2 linked regions of the Planctellipticum variicoloris genome follow. Each later gene encodes a partner of the first gene's protein in a complex. Links are inferred from orthologs where the notes say so. Each region holds a gene or a part of one and is shown in the gene's direction. Other genes may lie near its edges.

Region 1 (8,272 bases):
GTCATCGTGCAGAATCTGAGCCTCTGGGGCTCCTGCGGTTCTCAGTTCCTGACCAATGTCGGCTGGTTTTTTCTGGTGTTTTCCCTCCCCGCGTATCTGGCGGAGGTGCACCGGGTTTCGCTGGTCCAGCAGGGCTGGATGACCATGACGCCCGTGGGAGTTGGCATTTTCGGCATGCTGATCGGCGGCTGGTGGACCGATGCGGCGACGCGACGATTCGGCCTCAAATGGGGCCGGCGAGTGCCCTTGCTGATCACACGGGGGACCGCGGCTCTGGGCTATACGATTCCGATGGTACTGGTTGCGCTGGTTTCCCCGGAGACCGGTCCGAAATGGCTTCCGTGGGCCTGCGTCGCCGGGTTTTCTCTGGTGGCGGTATCGACGGACCTGGGGGTCGCCCCGACGTGGGCGTATTGCCAGGATGTCGGCGGCAAGTACACGGGGGCGGTTCTGGGGTGGGGGAATATGTGGGGCAATCTGGGGGCTGCGATGGCGCCGTTGCTTTACGGACTGGTGCTGACGAGCGTCGAAGGGCCTGCCGCCTGGAACGCGCTGTTCGGGCTCTGCATCGGCTCATTCGTCCTGTCGGGCGTGTGCGCTCTGGTGATTGACGCCAGTCGGCCGTTGCCGATCGAGCCGGAAACAGGCGTCGCCTGACTCGGTTGCCGGTCGCTGGTCGGCGCTGCTATCGTTCCTTGGAACCCTCAGCGGAGATGATGTGTCTGACATCAGAGTCCGTTTGTAGATACTTCCTGCCGTGGATCGGAGCGTCAGCGTGACTGAGCGAGTGGTGATTATCGGATCCGGGCCGGCCGGCTGGTCGGCGGCCATTTATGCAGCCCGCGCGAACCTCACGCCGCTCCTGTTCGAAGGAGCGATGACCCAGGAAAACTATCAGAACGGGACTTTGCCGCTGGGGCAGCTCAATCTGACGACGGAAGTCGAGAACTTCGCGGGGTTTCCGGCGGGCAATCTGTCGCAGTTTCTCGATACGGCGATCGCCCCGGATCGCCGGAAGACGATGGCGCCGCATGGCGGGCACGGCGTCAGCGGGCCGGAGCTGATGGAGCTGATGAAGCAGCAGGCTCTCAATTTTGGTACGCGGGTCGAGACCGACGACATCGTCAACGTCGATCTGTCGAAGCGTCCGTTCGTGCTGACGACGCTGTCCGGAACGACGGTCGAGGCCCATTCGATCATCGTCGCCACCGGCGCCCGGGCCAATTATCTGGGACTCGAATCCGAGGACAAGTACAAGAACCAGGGGGTTTCCGCGTGCGCCGTCTGCGATGGCGCACTGCCGCGATTCCGCAATAAGCCGCTAGTTGTGGTGGGCGGCGGCGACAGCGCGATGGAGGAGGCTTCGTACCTGACGAAGTTTGCTTCGACGGTCTACATCATCCACCGCCGCGACGAATTCCGCGCCAGCAAGATCATGGCGACGCGAGTGCTGGAGAATCCGAAGATCAACGTCAAGTGGTTTTCGAAAGTCGAGGAAGTGCTGGGGGACGAGAAGGCCGGGGTGACGGGTGTCCGGATCAGCAACGTGAAGTCCGGGGAGACGGAGGTTCTGGAGGCGGGCGGCATGTTCTGCGCCATCGGGCACACTCCCAACACCGCCTTCTTGAAGGGTCAGGTCCAGACTGACGACAAGGGTTATGTCGTTTACACGGAGCCGTTCCGGACGAACACCAGCGTCGAGGGGGTTTTCGCCGCGGGCGACGTGGCCGACAGTTACTACCGGCAGGCAATCACCTCGGCCGGCACCGGCTGCATGGCGGCTCTCGACGCCGAACGCTGGCTTGCCGCCCAGGGCCACCATTAGACGCCGGCCGCAGATTTGAGTTGTGCTGTCTTTGTCTCCGTGGACGACGCCCCGACATCTTCGAAGACCCTCACTCAGGCCCTCTCCCACTGAAGACAGCGGGAGAGGGGACAAAACTCAAAGACGCACTGTTCCAGAATCGATGCCGCTGATTTTGACGCCGTCCCGGGTAAGTATCCCGGGCTCTGACAGCCACCGGCTTGTCCCGATGCGATGGTGTCGAGCGGACGACTCGTTCGGATTCGTTCCATTCGTAGTTCAACGCACTGGCGGGCAAGCCGCCGGTGGCAAACAGTCCGGTCAGACAGCGACCGGCAAGGAGCTCGTTCGATGCTGACTCAAGCTGGTTGTCTCGCACGTCGTCAACGCCTGTGGCAAGCCCTGCCGGAAACGATGGAGTGGGTGCTCGTCGCCGATCCTCGGCACGTCCATTACTTCTCCAACTTCTGGGTGAATCCGCTCAGTTTTTCGGCGGGCGAACGGGCCTGGCTCGTGCTGGAACGGTCGGGGAAGGCGACGCTGCTGGGCGACAACTTCACCCTCCGCTCGCGCGCCGGCGAACCGGTCGTCGACGACGAAATCATGGTCCGCTGGTACGACCACCAGCACTCTGTCATCAATCGCGATCATGCGCTGCTGCAGGCTGCCGAGCAGTATGCCGAAAAGCTCTTCGGAAGAGCCGGCGCCGTCGAGGCGGAATGGCTGCCGGTCGGCGCTTTCGAACTGCTGGGGCTCGATCACGAGCGGCACTCGGTCCGGCGGGAAGCCGGCGACTCGACGAAACAGCTTCCGGTTGATCTGGGGACGGTGATCCGGCGACTTCGGCGGACGAAGGAAGCCGACGAAATCGCGCTGTTGAAGGAATGCATGCGGGCGGGCGAAGCCGGCCAGGCCCGCGCTCGCGAAATCGTTCGTCCGGGAGTTTCCGAACTCGAAGTCTTCCTGGCGGTCCAGGAAGCGTCCATTCGCGCCGCGGGGCGTGCCGGACTGATCTACGGGGACTTCCGAGCCGCGACTCCGACTCAGCCCAAGGTGGGGGGGCTGCCGACGGATTACAAACTGCAGGCCGGGGATCTGTTTATCCTGGACTACTCCGTGGTTCTCGAAGGCTATCGGAGCGACTTCACCAACACGATCGCCGTTGCAGAACCGACTGCCGAGCAGCAGCACTTATACGACACCGTCATGGCGGCGATGAAGTCGGGGGAAGAGACACTGCGGGCCGGAGCGCGGGCGGCGGATGTGTTCGACGCCACGGAGCGCCCGATTCGCGAGGCGGGACTGGCCGAGCGATTCAAGCACCACGCCGGTCACGGCATCGGCCTCGCGCATCCCGAAGCGCCGATTCTGGTCCCTGAGAGCGAAGATGTGCTCGTCGCCGGCGACGTGGTGACTCTCGAACCAGGGCTGTACGTCCCCGGCATTGGCGGCGTCCGGAACGAGCACAACTATCTGATCACGGTGAACGGCTACGAGCGACTCAGCAATCACGTGATCGCGCTGAAGTAGAGGCCGGGTCGACGAGCGGCAACGTCTTTCGACGCGACAGAAATCGTGCGGCTGCGGACGTCATCGATCGGTGTCAATCGGCGCGATTGTCAAGCGCAAAGAGGGTTGTTTTCGGGAAGCCGCGGAGGTCGTTTTCACGGCGTTTTCTGCCATTGTTTGCCGCGATTGCCAGACTCTATAATTGGTCGCGTCAGTCGCTCGCCACAGTGCCGAAGGAAACGCCGATGCTCGTGAGTTTCGCCCGGCCGGAAGTCGCAGACCTCATGCTGAGGGTCTTTGATCGTCCGCTTCATCCGGAGCTGTTCGAGTGCCACGGCCTGGCGCGTCTGACTCACGAAGAAGGCGTGCTGGAGATTCAGCTCTGCCCCGCCGGCCACCTGCTGACTTTTCGCCGGGGGCGGCAGGTCCTGACGGAAGCGATCAGCGAGCGTCAACAGTCGCTGCCGCAGCAGAAGCGGGTGATGGAGCACCGGCTGCGCGGCTGCCGGACGCAGTCGTTCCCGTGCGCCGGCGTGAAGTACAGCGTGGGCTGCCAGCTTGAGAAGCTGGATGTCGACGTCTTTCAGCGGATGCACGAGGAACTGCTCGAAGACTCGCTGAAGGCGGATCTGGCTCAGATTTACCCGAGCGCCAGCCGGTTTTCCCCGAGCGCCCTGAGCGTGGTGCGGGCGGATATCTGCGACTCCAGCCTGATCGTGCATGCGTTCCATACGTTCCCGGACGACTGCGCCATCGTCAAGACGCAGTCGTTGATCGAGCTGCGGTGAGTTTCGCGGCGGAAGTCGCGGAACGCTGCCGGCGGGTCTGGCCCGAGACCGTCGACCGGGTCATGGGACAGATTCTGCTGCGGCACTTCTTCTGGTACCGCAATCATCCGGCGGCAATCGGAGACACGGCCCGTACATTTCCCGATCTGCTCAGCGGAGATCTGGCTCGCGTCTTTGCGCCGATTCCCGAAGCGCTCGATCTCGCCACTCATCATGCCGCGTTCATTGAACGTCCTTGGGGCGTTGCCGAGGATCTGCGATTCGCCAGCCTGATCGATTCGCCGCATCCTGAGAACAACGTCGTCTGGTGCCGCCGCTGGCGACCGGCACACGAGGACCGCGGCCTGGTGGTCGTCGGCTGCGACGGGATCGTGCAGGTCGGGTGCCGCTGGTTTACCCGTCTGTCGCAGCAACTCACCCCGGCGGGCATCGGCGTGGTCATGATGGACTCCGCCTACAACTTCCGACGCGTCCCGGCCGGCTTTCGTTCGGGGCAACTGATTGTCCACGGCGACCTCGACCATCAACTCAGCGTCGCGCGGCAGAGCGTGCTGGATCTGTGGCAGGTGATCCGCAGTCTCCAGGCCGAAGGCAAACGGGTCGGGCTCGTCGGCTGCAGCTATGGCGGCTGGCTGACGCTGATGGCATCCCTGCTGGCGGCGGATCTCGAATTCGCCATCGCGCTGGCGCCGCCGGTCGACATCGCGGCCCTGCTGGAGTCCCGCAGTCCGTTCGTGCATGCGGTGCAGCGGGGGCTCCAGGCCAGCCCGCACCTGATCGACCGCTGGGAAACGGCGTCCCGCGCCGTACGGCTTCCACTCTGGACGCCGCAGCTTCCGGGCTCCGCGATCACGCTGCATCTGGCGGAGTACGATCGGTTTGTGCCGACCGAATCGATTGCGCGGCTCGCGGAGAGCTGGGGGACTCAGCTCGTCCGGCACCGCGACGCCCACTACCGCATCACGTCGCGAGCCGAAGTCCGCCAGCAGGTTGCGGCGGAAATTCTGCAGAAGTGGCGGCATGTCTGACGTGCGACCACTTTGGTGCGCCTGAAAATTGTGGACTTCCGGCAGCACGTTGCCCAAACGCAACGTAGGGTTCAGCAGACGACGATTTCCGTTCCTGGAGAAGTCGTCGCAGGCAACGGCAGAACTTTCGCCGCGGAGACTGCACCATGCTGGGAACTGTCGCCGACTGGATGAATCCCCGTTTCCCGACGCTTCAGGCGAACGTCACAATCGCCGCCGCCCGGGCCTTCCTGGTCGAGCACGCGGCCCCGGACGCTCTGGTCGTCGATTCCGCAGGCCGGCTGGCCGGTGTGATCACGGACTACGAGATTCTGAAGGCCGAGCTGATCGGCGAGGCCGCGGACACCCCTCTGGAATGTCTGATTTCCCGCGTCGTCTGGACGCTGTCGCCGACGGATGACCTGCACGTCGCAGCCGCGCGGTTTCGCGACGGTCGACACTCGCTGGCAGCCGTGATTGACGGCGACCGGCTGATCGGCGGACTGCGCCGGCAGGATGTGTTGCGAGCCGTGGATCACTACCGCCAGCAACCCGCTCTGCGAGATTGCGTCGAACGGCGTTTCGACACCCCCGCGAATCGATTTGCGGCGCCCGCCGAGCACCACGCCGACTTCGCACCCGCCTGCGACTGATCTGCCGCTAACGGGCGTCATCGAAACGGGTCACGTCGTGGTAACGCCACGTCCCGCCGTTCTGTCGGGCCAGCTTCTGCAGGAAATTTTCCGGCCCGTCGAGCGCAGCGCCCTCGCCAAACTCAATGGAGTGAATTCGGGCGCGGCCCCGATTGAGGTCGGCGACATGCTTGAGATCTTTGGCCGACATCAGCGGCTCACGAGCATCCGTCAACAAGAACAGCACGTCCGGGTTTAACTTGAGGCTCACTTGAATCGCGTTCATACGTTCGGTGCCCAGGTTCGGCTGCAGCGCGCTGATGCTCTGGCGAGCCAGGGTCTTGTAGATGTCCGTGGCGAAGTAGAGAATCGGCTTGTTCTCGCCCTTGAGTCGCAGCGGAACCGCCTGCTCGTTGAAAAAGACGACTTGAAACTGCTGCGCCGAATCGAGCGCCTGCAGGCTGGAGACGAGCGCCGACTTCGCAACCCGCATCGCACCGTGCTCGCTCATGCTTCCCGAGCAGTCGATCACGAAGACGATCCGGGTGCCCTTGTCTTCGACTCCCATGAACGCCGCCCCGGGAGTTCCGGAGGCGATCATCTCCCCGGGAGTGCGCACTCCCCCCGATTTGACGACATCGCGGGCGTCGCTGACCGGGGCTAATGGTGATGCAACGCCGGCCCCGACAAGGGGGCTTGGTGTCGAGCTGGGGAGGGTCTCGGAGGGGACGTTGGGGAGATTGGGGAGTTCGGACGCAACTTTTGCGTGTTGATCGGGTTTCGTCTGCGGTCGAGTTTCCGACGGGTCGCCGGTTGTGCTTTCCCGCGGTTCCTGCTGCGGGGCCTCGACGAACTCGCCCCGCTGTTTGACGACGATTCCGATCTCGCGGGCCGGTTCGTCGCTGAATCCGACGGGGGGGCGCTCCTGGGATTGCAGCCACAGGGCCAGCGCCAGCAGCAACAGCGCATGGACTCCGACGGACAACACCCAGCTCGGGAACATTGTCCAGCGCGGGACCCAGTCCCGAATGCTGGTTGAAGTTGCGGTCCGGGCCGGGCTGGTCAACATGCAAAGGACTCCTGAGGCGATCCCCCCCGAAACTTCGCTCCAGAGGCTTTCTACGCAGGTGCCGGACAGACGTCAACGCGAGTTCTCGGCAGGCGGCGAGGTTCGTCTTCCCGGAAAACACCCTAACAGATACTCTCCGCACGCTTTGCGCAACATTGTTTCACGCGGTCGTCATTCGATCATGCCGCACATCCCGCCAGATCGCGACAGGAATCTCCCGAGCCAGTCGGGCCGCTGGCGGTCCGTCTGGATCCTGGCGCTGGTCACGTCGGCGGGCTGCCAGTCGATGGGTCTGCCGACGGAGTGGGGCGTCGGGCATGCTCCGTCCGCTCTGGAGTCGTCGCCGGAGAATTCGTCGAAACCGGCGGCCGGCGCCGTTGCCAAGGCTGATGGCGAGACCCCGGAACTGGTGGCCCGCTTGCGGCCGATGCTGGCCGACGGCATCTGGTCACTCGATCCCGCCTGGTCGTTGCTCGAAGCGACCACCGATCCGAGCCGCTTCGGTCCCGCGTTCACCCCCGGATTCCGCTGGCGATTCGTTCCCGCGGGACCCGCTGCGGAAGCGGCTCCCGCCTCGCTGATCGCGCAGCAGCGGCCATCCCTGGCGATGCCGGTTCCCACTGAATGGGACTGGCTGTTCCGCGGCGGCAGTCCGCCGACTACGGCGGAGTCGTCTTCAAGTCTGGTGATTCCGGCTCTGCAGCATCTGGCCAAAGAATCGACGGCGGCCGGCATCAATGCCTCCATCCTCCTCTGGAGGAGTTTTCCCGCTCAGGCGATGGACCGGAGCGACGTGCGGGAGCTGCTGGTGCTGACCCCGCCGACCGCGAGCCAGCCCAACCCGGAGTTTCTCAAGTTGCTTCCGCGGCAAGCGGCGCTGGCGGAGGCGTGGAGCAGTTGGCTGGCGACGCGGTCGGGAGATCCCGAGGCTGTCCTGGCTCCGGCAGGTCGCGCCCTGCAGCGTCCGGACCTCTCGGACGATGCTCGAGGGGGACTCTGGCGCGGGGTGGCGCTGCGAATCTCGCCGGCGCAGATTCCGGGGCTTCCCGAGGCTCTGGAAGTGGAAGCGGGCGGGTTCGGCGAAGGGCTGCGGCAGTCGGCTCTGGAAGCCTGCCTGATTCACGCAGCTCGACACTCGGGACTGAAACCAGACTGGCCGCCGCAGCTCTGGCTGACTCGATTCGATCCGGATCCGCGCGTGCGACAGGTCTTCGGTCGCTGGCTGGCGGTCGCGAACCAGTCCGATGCCGTCGCCATACTGGCTTCGCAACGGCTCGACGCCGACGACACCGTTCGTGAAACTGCGATCGCCAGTCTGGGACTGGTGCGGACGGAAGCCGCCCGCCAGGAACTGCATCGGACCGCCAAGAAAGAGAATGAAGCGCTGCGCGCGCGGACCATGCCGGCGCTGGCGACCTGGGAGTTCCGCGATCTGGAGCCGTATTTGCGAGATTCGGCTCCGC
Region 2 (6,420 bases), 830 kb from region 1 along the record:
CTGTCGACGCCCCTCCTGCCGCTCAGAAGGATGCCCCCGCGGTGCCAGCCCCCGCGGTTTCGCGGGACCCGGTCCTGATGGCGCAGCAGTACCGGGAAATCTATAACGCCCTCCCGTTCCTGCGGTCGCAGTACGACGCCAATCCGACTTACCGGCATGACACCACGATGGAACTACTGTTCGGTCAGTTGCGGCCGATGACCATTAATCGAACAACCATCGACATCAAGCAGCAGCAGCCGAGAGTGCGTTACGTTCCGTCGCAGTACAACAAGTACGGGATGAATTCGTTCTTCTACCCGTTCTACTGGCCATAGCCGGTTGCTCGTCGCGATTGTTTGCCGTTTCGGGCCGTGTTACGCTCGCACGCCCGAAACGGAACTTTGAAAATGACTCTCGCGACATCCCGCCCCGCCGTGGTCCTGGTCAGCGGCGGACTCGATTCCGCCACCGTGCTGGCCCTTGCCCGCCAGCAGGGTTTCCAGTGCTATGCGCTGTCTTTTGACTACGGTCAGCGGCATCGGTTTGAACTGGAAGCGGCCGCCCGCGTGGCTGCGGCGCATCGCGTCGAGCGGCACATTACCGTTCCGCTCGATCTGCGGGCCTTTGGCGGGTCGGCGCTGACCGACGAAATCGCGGTTCCGAAGGATCGGGGCGATGCAGAGATGTCGGAAGGGATCCCGATTACCTATGTCCCGGCCAGGAACACCATTTTCCTGTCGGTGGCGCTGGGCTGGGCGGAGGTTCTGGGGGCGTCGGACCTGTTTATCGGGGTCAATGCGGTCGACTACAGCGGCTACCCCGATTGCCGGCCAGAATTTATCGCGGCATTTGAGCAGCTTGCGAACCTGGCGACGAAGTCGGGAGTCGAAGGAACTGCCTGCTGGCGAGTCCATGCGCCGCTGATTTCCCTGACCAAAGGGGAGATCATCCGGCTGGGCCTCAGTCACGGCGTGGATTACGGGCTGACCCACAGTTGTTATGATCCAGACCCGGCGGGGCGGGCGTGCGGGCATTGCGACTCGTGCCGGCTCCGGCTGAAGGGCTTTGCCGACGCTGGAATTCCCGATCCTGCCCCCTACGCACCGTAGCATGAGTTTGTCCCTCCTTTCTCCGGCTTCCCCCCGGGTGGTGCTGGAACCAGCCCCGGTTGAGGTTGCGGTGCGCATTGCCGAGATTTTCCATTCCATTCAGGGAGAGGGACGGTTCGCCGGGACGCCTTCCGTCTTCGTCCGAACGACGGGCTGCAACCTGCGCTGCTGGTTCTGCGATACGCCCTATACGTCGTGGCAACCGGAGGGGCGCCACCGCGCGGTTGGCGAGATCCTGCGGGAAATCCGCCAGTTCGACTGTCCGCACGTCGTCCTCACCGGGGGCGAACCGTTGCTGCAGCCGGGGATCGTGCCGCTGTCGGAGTGTCTGCGGAGCGAAGGCTTTATCGTCACCGTTGAGACTGCGGGAACGGTCTATCGACCCGTTGCCGCCCACCTGATGTCGGTCAGCCCGAAATTATCCCACTCAGGGCCACGCGACGCCGGTCGCTGGGCAAATCGTCACGAACGGGATCGCGATCGACCGGATGTGCTCCGGCGACTGCTCGGCGAATACGACACGCAGCTCAAGTACGTGATCGACACGCCGGCGGATCTCGAGGAGTTGACGGGCGTGCTGGCCGGTTATCCGGAGGTTCGCTCCGAGCAGGTATGGCTGATGCCGCAAGGGGTTACGGAGAAAGACCTGGCGTTGCGGGAGGCCTGGCTGGTCCCTGCAGCCGAGCGACTCGGATATCGGTACTGCCCGCGGCGTCACATTGAGCTGTTCGGGAACGTGCGAGGGACTTGAGTGGTTGCCGAACCTCGCGATCCGGGCGGGGCTCTGACATTCCGGCAGCGTGCGTGTCGCGCGGAAGGCCGTCGCTGGTTTGAAGTTGTGCCGTCTAAATCGGCGGCGCCGACGGAGAGGCCACGTTGACCTTTTGCGGCATTTCCCCAATAATTCGAGACTTGCGACGAAGCTCTGGCCGGATTGTCCGGGAGGTTCGTCGCAGGATGGCAGCGAGAGGAGTCGCCTGATGGCTGGCAACGTGTTGGAATTCACAACCCAGAACTTCCCGAAGGAAGTTCTGGAGAGTCCGCAGGTGGTGATGGTGGATTTCTGGGCGCCCTGGTGCGGCCCTTGCCGGATGCTGGCTCCGACGATCGACGAACTGGCGACTCAATACGCCGGGAAAATCCGTGTCGGCAAGCTGAATACGGACGATCATCCGGATATCGCTTCGGAGTACGGGATCAGCGGGATTCCCACGGTCCTGGTCTTCAAGGATGGGCAGATCGTCGACAAGCTGATCGGGATGCAGCAGAAAGCCAAGCTCGAATCCTCGATTCAGAGCCATCTGTAGCAGCAAATCTGGCGTGCGGCCGTTTCCAGGATGGAAACGGCCTGCGACAGGAACAATGACATGTTCCGCAGGGTCCGCTGAGGCCGCGACTGGGAAAGGATTCCCGCCATGGATGATCGCACGGGGACGGCTGCCGTAACGACACCGCATCTGATCGAGCGACCGACCGCGCCTGCCGAACCGGTTGCAACGCTGAAAGTCGGGAGCACGAGCGTCCGGATCGATGCAGCGCATCCGGTTCCGAGCACGGCGGCGCCGGCCGGAGCGGCCGAGGGGCCGCGATCATCTTCGAATTTCTTCGATTCCGCCCAGTTGTTGCTTCAAGCCGGTCAAATGGCGATGCAACTGCAGGATCGCTGGACCGAAATGGAGACCCGCGAGCGGGAACTTGTCGACTGGCAGACCCGACTCGAACGCGACCAGGCCGATTTCGAACGCCATATCGTCTCGCAGCAGACCGAGTTTGAGGAACGGCAGGCGGCGCTCCTGGCGAACGAGACTGGACTGGCCCGCCGGATGAGTTCGCTGGACGAGGAGCTCCAGTCGCTGGAGTCTCAGCTCGACGTCCTGGAATCGGCCAAGAGAGAGATCGACCAGCAGCGGGCGGAATTGCGTCGAGAGATCGACTCCGAATTGGCGCAGGAACGGGCGGAACTGGCGAAGCAGAAGTCTGTGATTGCCGCCGAACAGGCGCGACTGCAGGAACTGGCGGACGAGTTGCTCGGGCAGCAGCGACAGGCCCTTGAGCATGTCGAGGAGCGGCTGCGGACCGAACGGGAGGACTTGTGGAAGTCCTTGACGGCAGAGTGGGAAGGCCACCGCAACGCCTTCGAAGCTGAACAGGCCGCGTGGGAAACCAGCCGGACCGAGCGTGAAGCCAGCCTGCAGACGCGAGAGAGTACGGTCGCAGAGCGCGAAGCCACGGCGCAGCGGTTGCAGTCCGAAGGGGAGTCCCTCCGCCGGGAGTACGAACAACTTCTGGCCCGCTGGGATCAGGAGCTCGCCGCGTTGCGGCATGCCTGGGAGCAGGAGCAGCAGACTGCGCACGAGCTGACCGAGAAGGAGCTGGTTGCACTTCGCCAGACCGAACTGGAAGCGATTGAAGTCGCTCGCGGTGAATGGGAGACGCTTCGTCAGAGCCAGTGGGCCGAACTGCAGAAGGAGCGCCAGCTCCTGGAGAGCCGGATCCGCTTCCAGCAGGAGCACCTGGAGAAGTCCCGCAATGATCTGGAGCGGGATCAGCTCGAATTCCGCCGGGAACGGCAGCTCGAAATGCAGCGCTGGGAGGAGCTCGATCGCCAGAACCTGCGCCGGATTCAGCAGCTCGACCTCTACCGACTGGCCCTCGAAGAGCGGGAGAAGTCCATCGCCCGTGAACGCGACGCAATCTCCCGCCAGCGTGAAGCGATCTCCAGCGAGACGCATCAGGAACGTCTGGAATACGAGAGCGAACGGGTGGCGTGGGAAGAGGAACGGCGGATTCAGCAGGCGGAGTTGAAGCGGCGCGAAGAGACTCTGACGCTGCAGTCCGAGAATATTGAATTGCGTCGACTGCGGCTGGAGAAGCTGCGGAGTGAACTCGAAGAGACTCACCGGGCGACGCTTGAATTGCGGCTGGCGGTCGAAGACGCCTGGGTCAAACTCGTTCAGCCGGCCGGCGACGAGCCCGCTCGGGCGGCCGTCGAAGGCGCCCGAGCCGATCTGCAGCAGTACTACCGCCAGTTGCATGACGATCTGATCGATCAGCGGCGCGACCTGCTGGAGACTCAAGCGCGATTCGAGCGGCTGCGGGTTGAGTTCCAGGACGAACGCCAGACCTTGACCAACTGGATCAGCGAGCGGGACGAGCAGCTTCGTCAGAAGGAAGAGCTGGTCCGCCGACAGTCGACGGAACTGAATCTGTCGGATCTGGCCTGGAAGCAGGCACGCGAGAAATGGCTCCAGGAGAAGCTGGAGGCGGAAGCGGTCATTCGTCGTCTGTTGACGGAGCTGACCGATCGTCACCGTCTGGCGCCGGACGACATTTCGCTGGAACACGCCACGCCGGCGGAACTGGACCGGCAGCGTGTTTTCGAAGTGAGTGAGCCGGAGGCGTCCGCCGGGCGGTCGCCCGCTCCGCACTGGCGGTGGACGGACGAACGAGCTCAGCGCGACGCCTGAGGTCCGGTGATTCTGGAAGGGCAGTCCGGTTTCCCCGATGACTTCACCGCTGACCAGCACAACCGATGCAGTCCTGCCGCCCATGCTGAAGATCTATCAGCCCGGCGATGCCCCCGGTGTCGTTGGCCCGAATATACTGGCCTGGGACGACGGTCGGCTGCTGGTGAATGCGGACTTCGCCCCGCTGCTGGAACGGTGCGGGCTGACGACGTTTGATGCAATCGGCACCCACCCTATCGAATCGGTGGCCAGGCAGGTTGGCGAGCGCGTGACCGGACGATTCACGCTGAGCGACGGCGGTATCGAGCACGGGTTTTATCTCAAGCGACACGGGCCGCCCCGCTGGCAGGAATGGCTCAAGGCCTGGCTGCGGCTGACCTGGCCAGTTCTGGGCGCCAGGGCCGAGTGGCAGGCCATGCTCTGGTTTTGCGAGCTGGGCATCCCAGCCCCGTTGCCAGTGGCGCTGGGCGAAGCCGATGGAAAGTCCTTCACAGTCGCGACGGCGATCGAGCCCCATATTCGACTCGATCACTGGTCGGAGAATCGAGCCTGCGATGCCGAGAGTCGGGATCCACGCCGCCGACGTGAGTGGCTGACTCGGCTGGCTCGGCTGGTCCGGCGAATGCACCAGGCGGGGCTGCACCATCAGGATCTCTACCTGTGCCACCTGCTGCTGACTCCGGATCGGCCGGAGGAGATCTCGGTCATCGATCTGGGACGCGTCCGCCGGCACCGACAACTGTCGCTTCGCTGGGTTATCAAGGACTTGTCGCAACTCCATTACTCCAGCCCGCAGGCGTCGCGGGCAGATCGACTGAGGTTCCTGCGAGAATACCTGGGAAGGCGCGTCACGCGAGCAGATCGGCGCCTGATGGCAGCGGTTGATCGGAAAGCCGACCGGATTGGCCGGCACACCGCCCGGCATGGCCTGTAACTTCCTGTGCGCGCAATCTCTGTTCGCGTAACGGGTTGCAGATTATCCAGCGGGCCTTCCGGGACGGGTGCTCTGTGCTCTTTCCGGTCGGTTGGGGTCTTGGAACACAGTTTCCGGAGGCGTTCCGAACTTCCCGGCAGCCTCCGTCGACACAGAGTGGGCTGAGACGGTTGACGTCTGCCGACCAAGCTGCCATCATGCCCGACTCTGTTTATTCGCAGGACTGGAACAGCGCGGTCGGAAGACCGGCCGCAGGAGCGAGGGCATGGGTCGATATACGGGTCCCAAGGGACGAATCAATCGCCGTTTGGGCGCGATGGTGTTTGAGAATGCTGGTGCGGTGAGGGCGCTGGAGAAGCGTCAGAATCCTCCCGGCATGGCTCAGCGCCGGCGCAAGGTGTCGGTGTTCGGCATGGCCCTCGCCGACAAGCAGAAGATCAAGTACTACTACGGGTTGCGCGAAGCGCAGTTGCGTCGATACTTCGATATGGCCCGCGCCGAGAAGGGCAACACCGGCGATCACCTCCTGGCGATGTGCGAACGCCGCCTGGACAACGTGGTCCGTCGGGCCGGATTCACCGCCACCCGTCTGCAGGCTCGCCAGGGTGTGGTCCACCGCCACTTCCAGCTCAACGGCAAGACGATCGACAAACCCTCGATTTTTGTGAATCCCGGCGACGTGATCACGCTGCGGAACCGTCCGAACTTGAAGACGATGTACCGCGATCTGGTCGACGGGAGCAGCGGCAGCCGCCATACGCCCGACTGGATTCAATTCGACGTCAAGGGGCTGGAGGCTCGCGTGGTCGCCCTGCCGACCGCCAGCGACTGCAGTCTGCCGGTCGACATCGGCGCCGTCGTGGCCCACATGGCGCGCTAAGCCGCCCGAAGAATTGAAGATCACACCGCGAGGCGAGTTCCGCAGGAA

The links. Proteins that work in one complex are often made in the same cells at the same time.
Region 2: the proteins of SH412_RS06555 (region 1) and trxA are in contact, whole or in part, in a crystal structure (PDB 1F6M), measured with the Escherichia coli proteins. The link is inferred for Planctellipticum variicoloris from one-to-one orthologs.

The regions. Positions count from the first base shown.
Region 1 is NZ_CP130886.1:1,648,256-1,656,527, reverse strand. The notes cover bases 1-2,800. They hold SH412_RS06555 (NAD(P)/FAD-dependent oxidoreductase), read left to right. Parts: upstream 1-775; coding sequence 776-1,825; downstream 1,826-2,800. Other genes in these bases: SH412_RS06550 (M24 family metallopeptidase), read left to right, coding at 2,156-2,800; SH412_RS06560 (MFS transporter), read left to right, coding at 1-657. Outside these bases: more of SH412_RS06550, read left to right, coding at 2,801-3,334; SH412_RS06545 (DUF2617 family protein), read left to right, coding at 3,559-4,101; SH412_RS06540 (alpha/beta hydrolase family protein), read left to right, coding at 4,098-5,129; SH412_RS06535 (CBS domain-containing protein), read left to right, coding at 5,276-5,761; SH412_RS06530 (vWA domain-containing protein), read right to left, coding at 5,769-6,809; SH412_RS06525 (HEAT repeat domain-containing protein), read left to right, coding at 6,991-8,272.
Region 2 is NZ_CP130886.1:826,905-833,324, forward strand. Bases 1,067-3,734 are described here. They hold trxA (thioredoxin), read left to right. Parts: upstream 1,067-2,071; coding sequence 2,072-2,398; downstream 2,399-3,734. Other genes in these bases: queC (7-cyano-7-deazaguanine synthase QueC), read left to right, coding at 1,067-1,091; SH412_RS03230 (7-carboxy-7-deazaguanine synthase QueE), read left to right, coding at 1,093-1,842; SH412_RS03240 (coiled-coil domain-containing protein), read left to right, coding at 2,507-3,734. Also shown: SH412_RS03220 (hypothetical protein), read left to right, coding at 1-317; more of queC, read left to right, coding at 390-1,066; more of SH412_RS03240, read left to right, coding at 3,735-4,558; SH412_RS03245 (lipopolysaccharide kinase InaA family protein), read left to right, coding at 4,596-5,492; rpsD (30S ribosomal protein S4), read left to right, coding at 5,758-6,372. UniProt on the Escherichia coli protein: Participates in various redox reactions through the reversible oxidation of its active center dithiol to a disulfide and catalyzes dithiol-disulfide exchange reactions.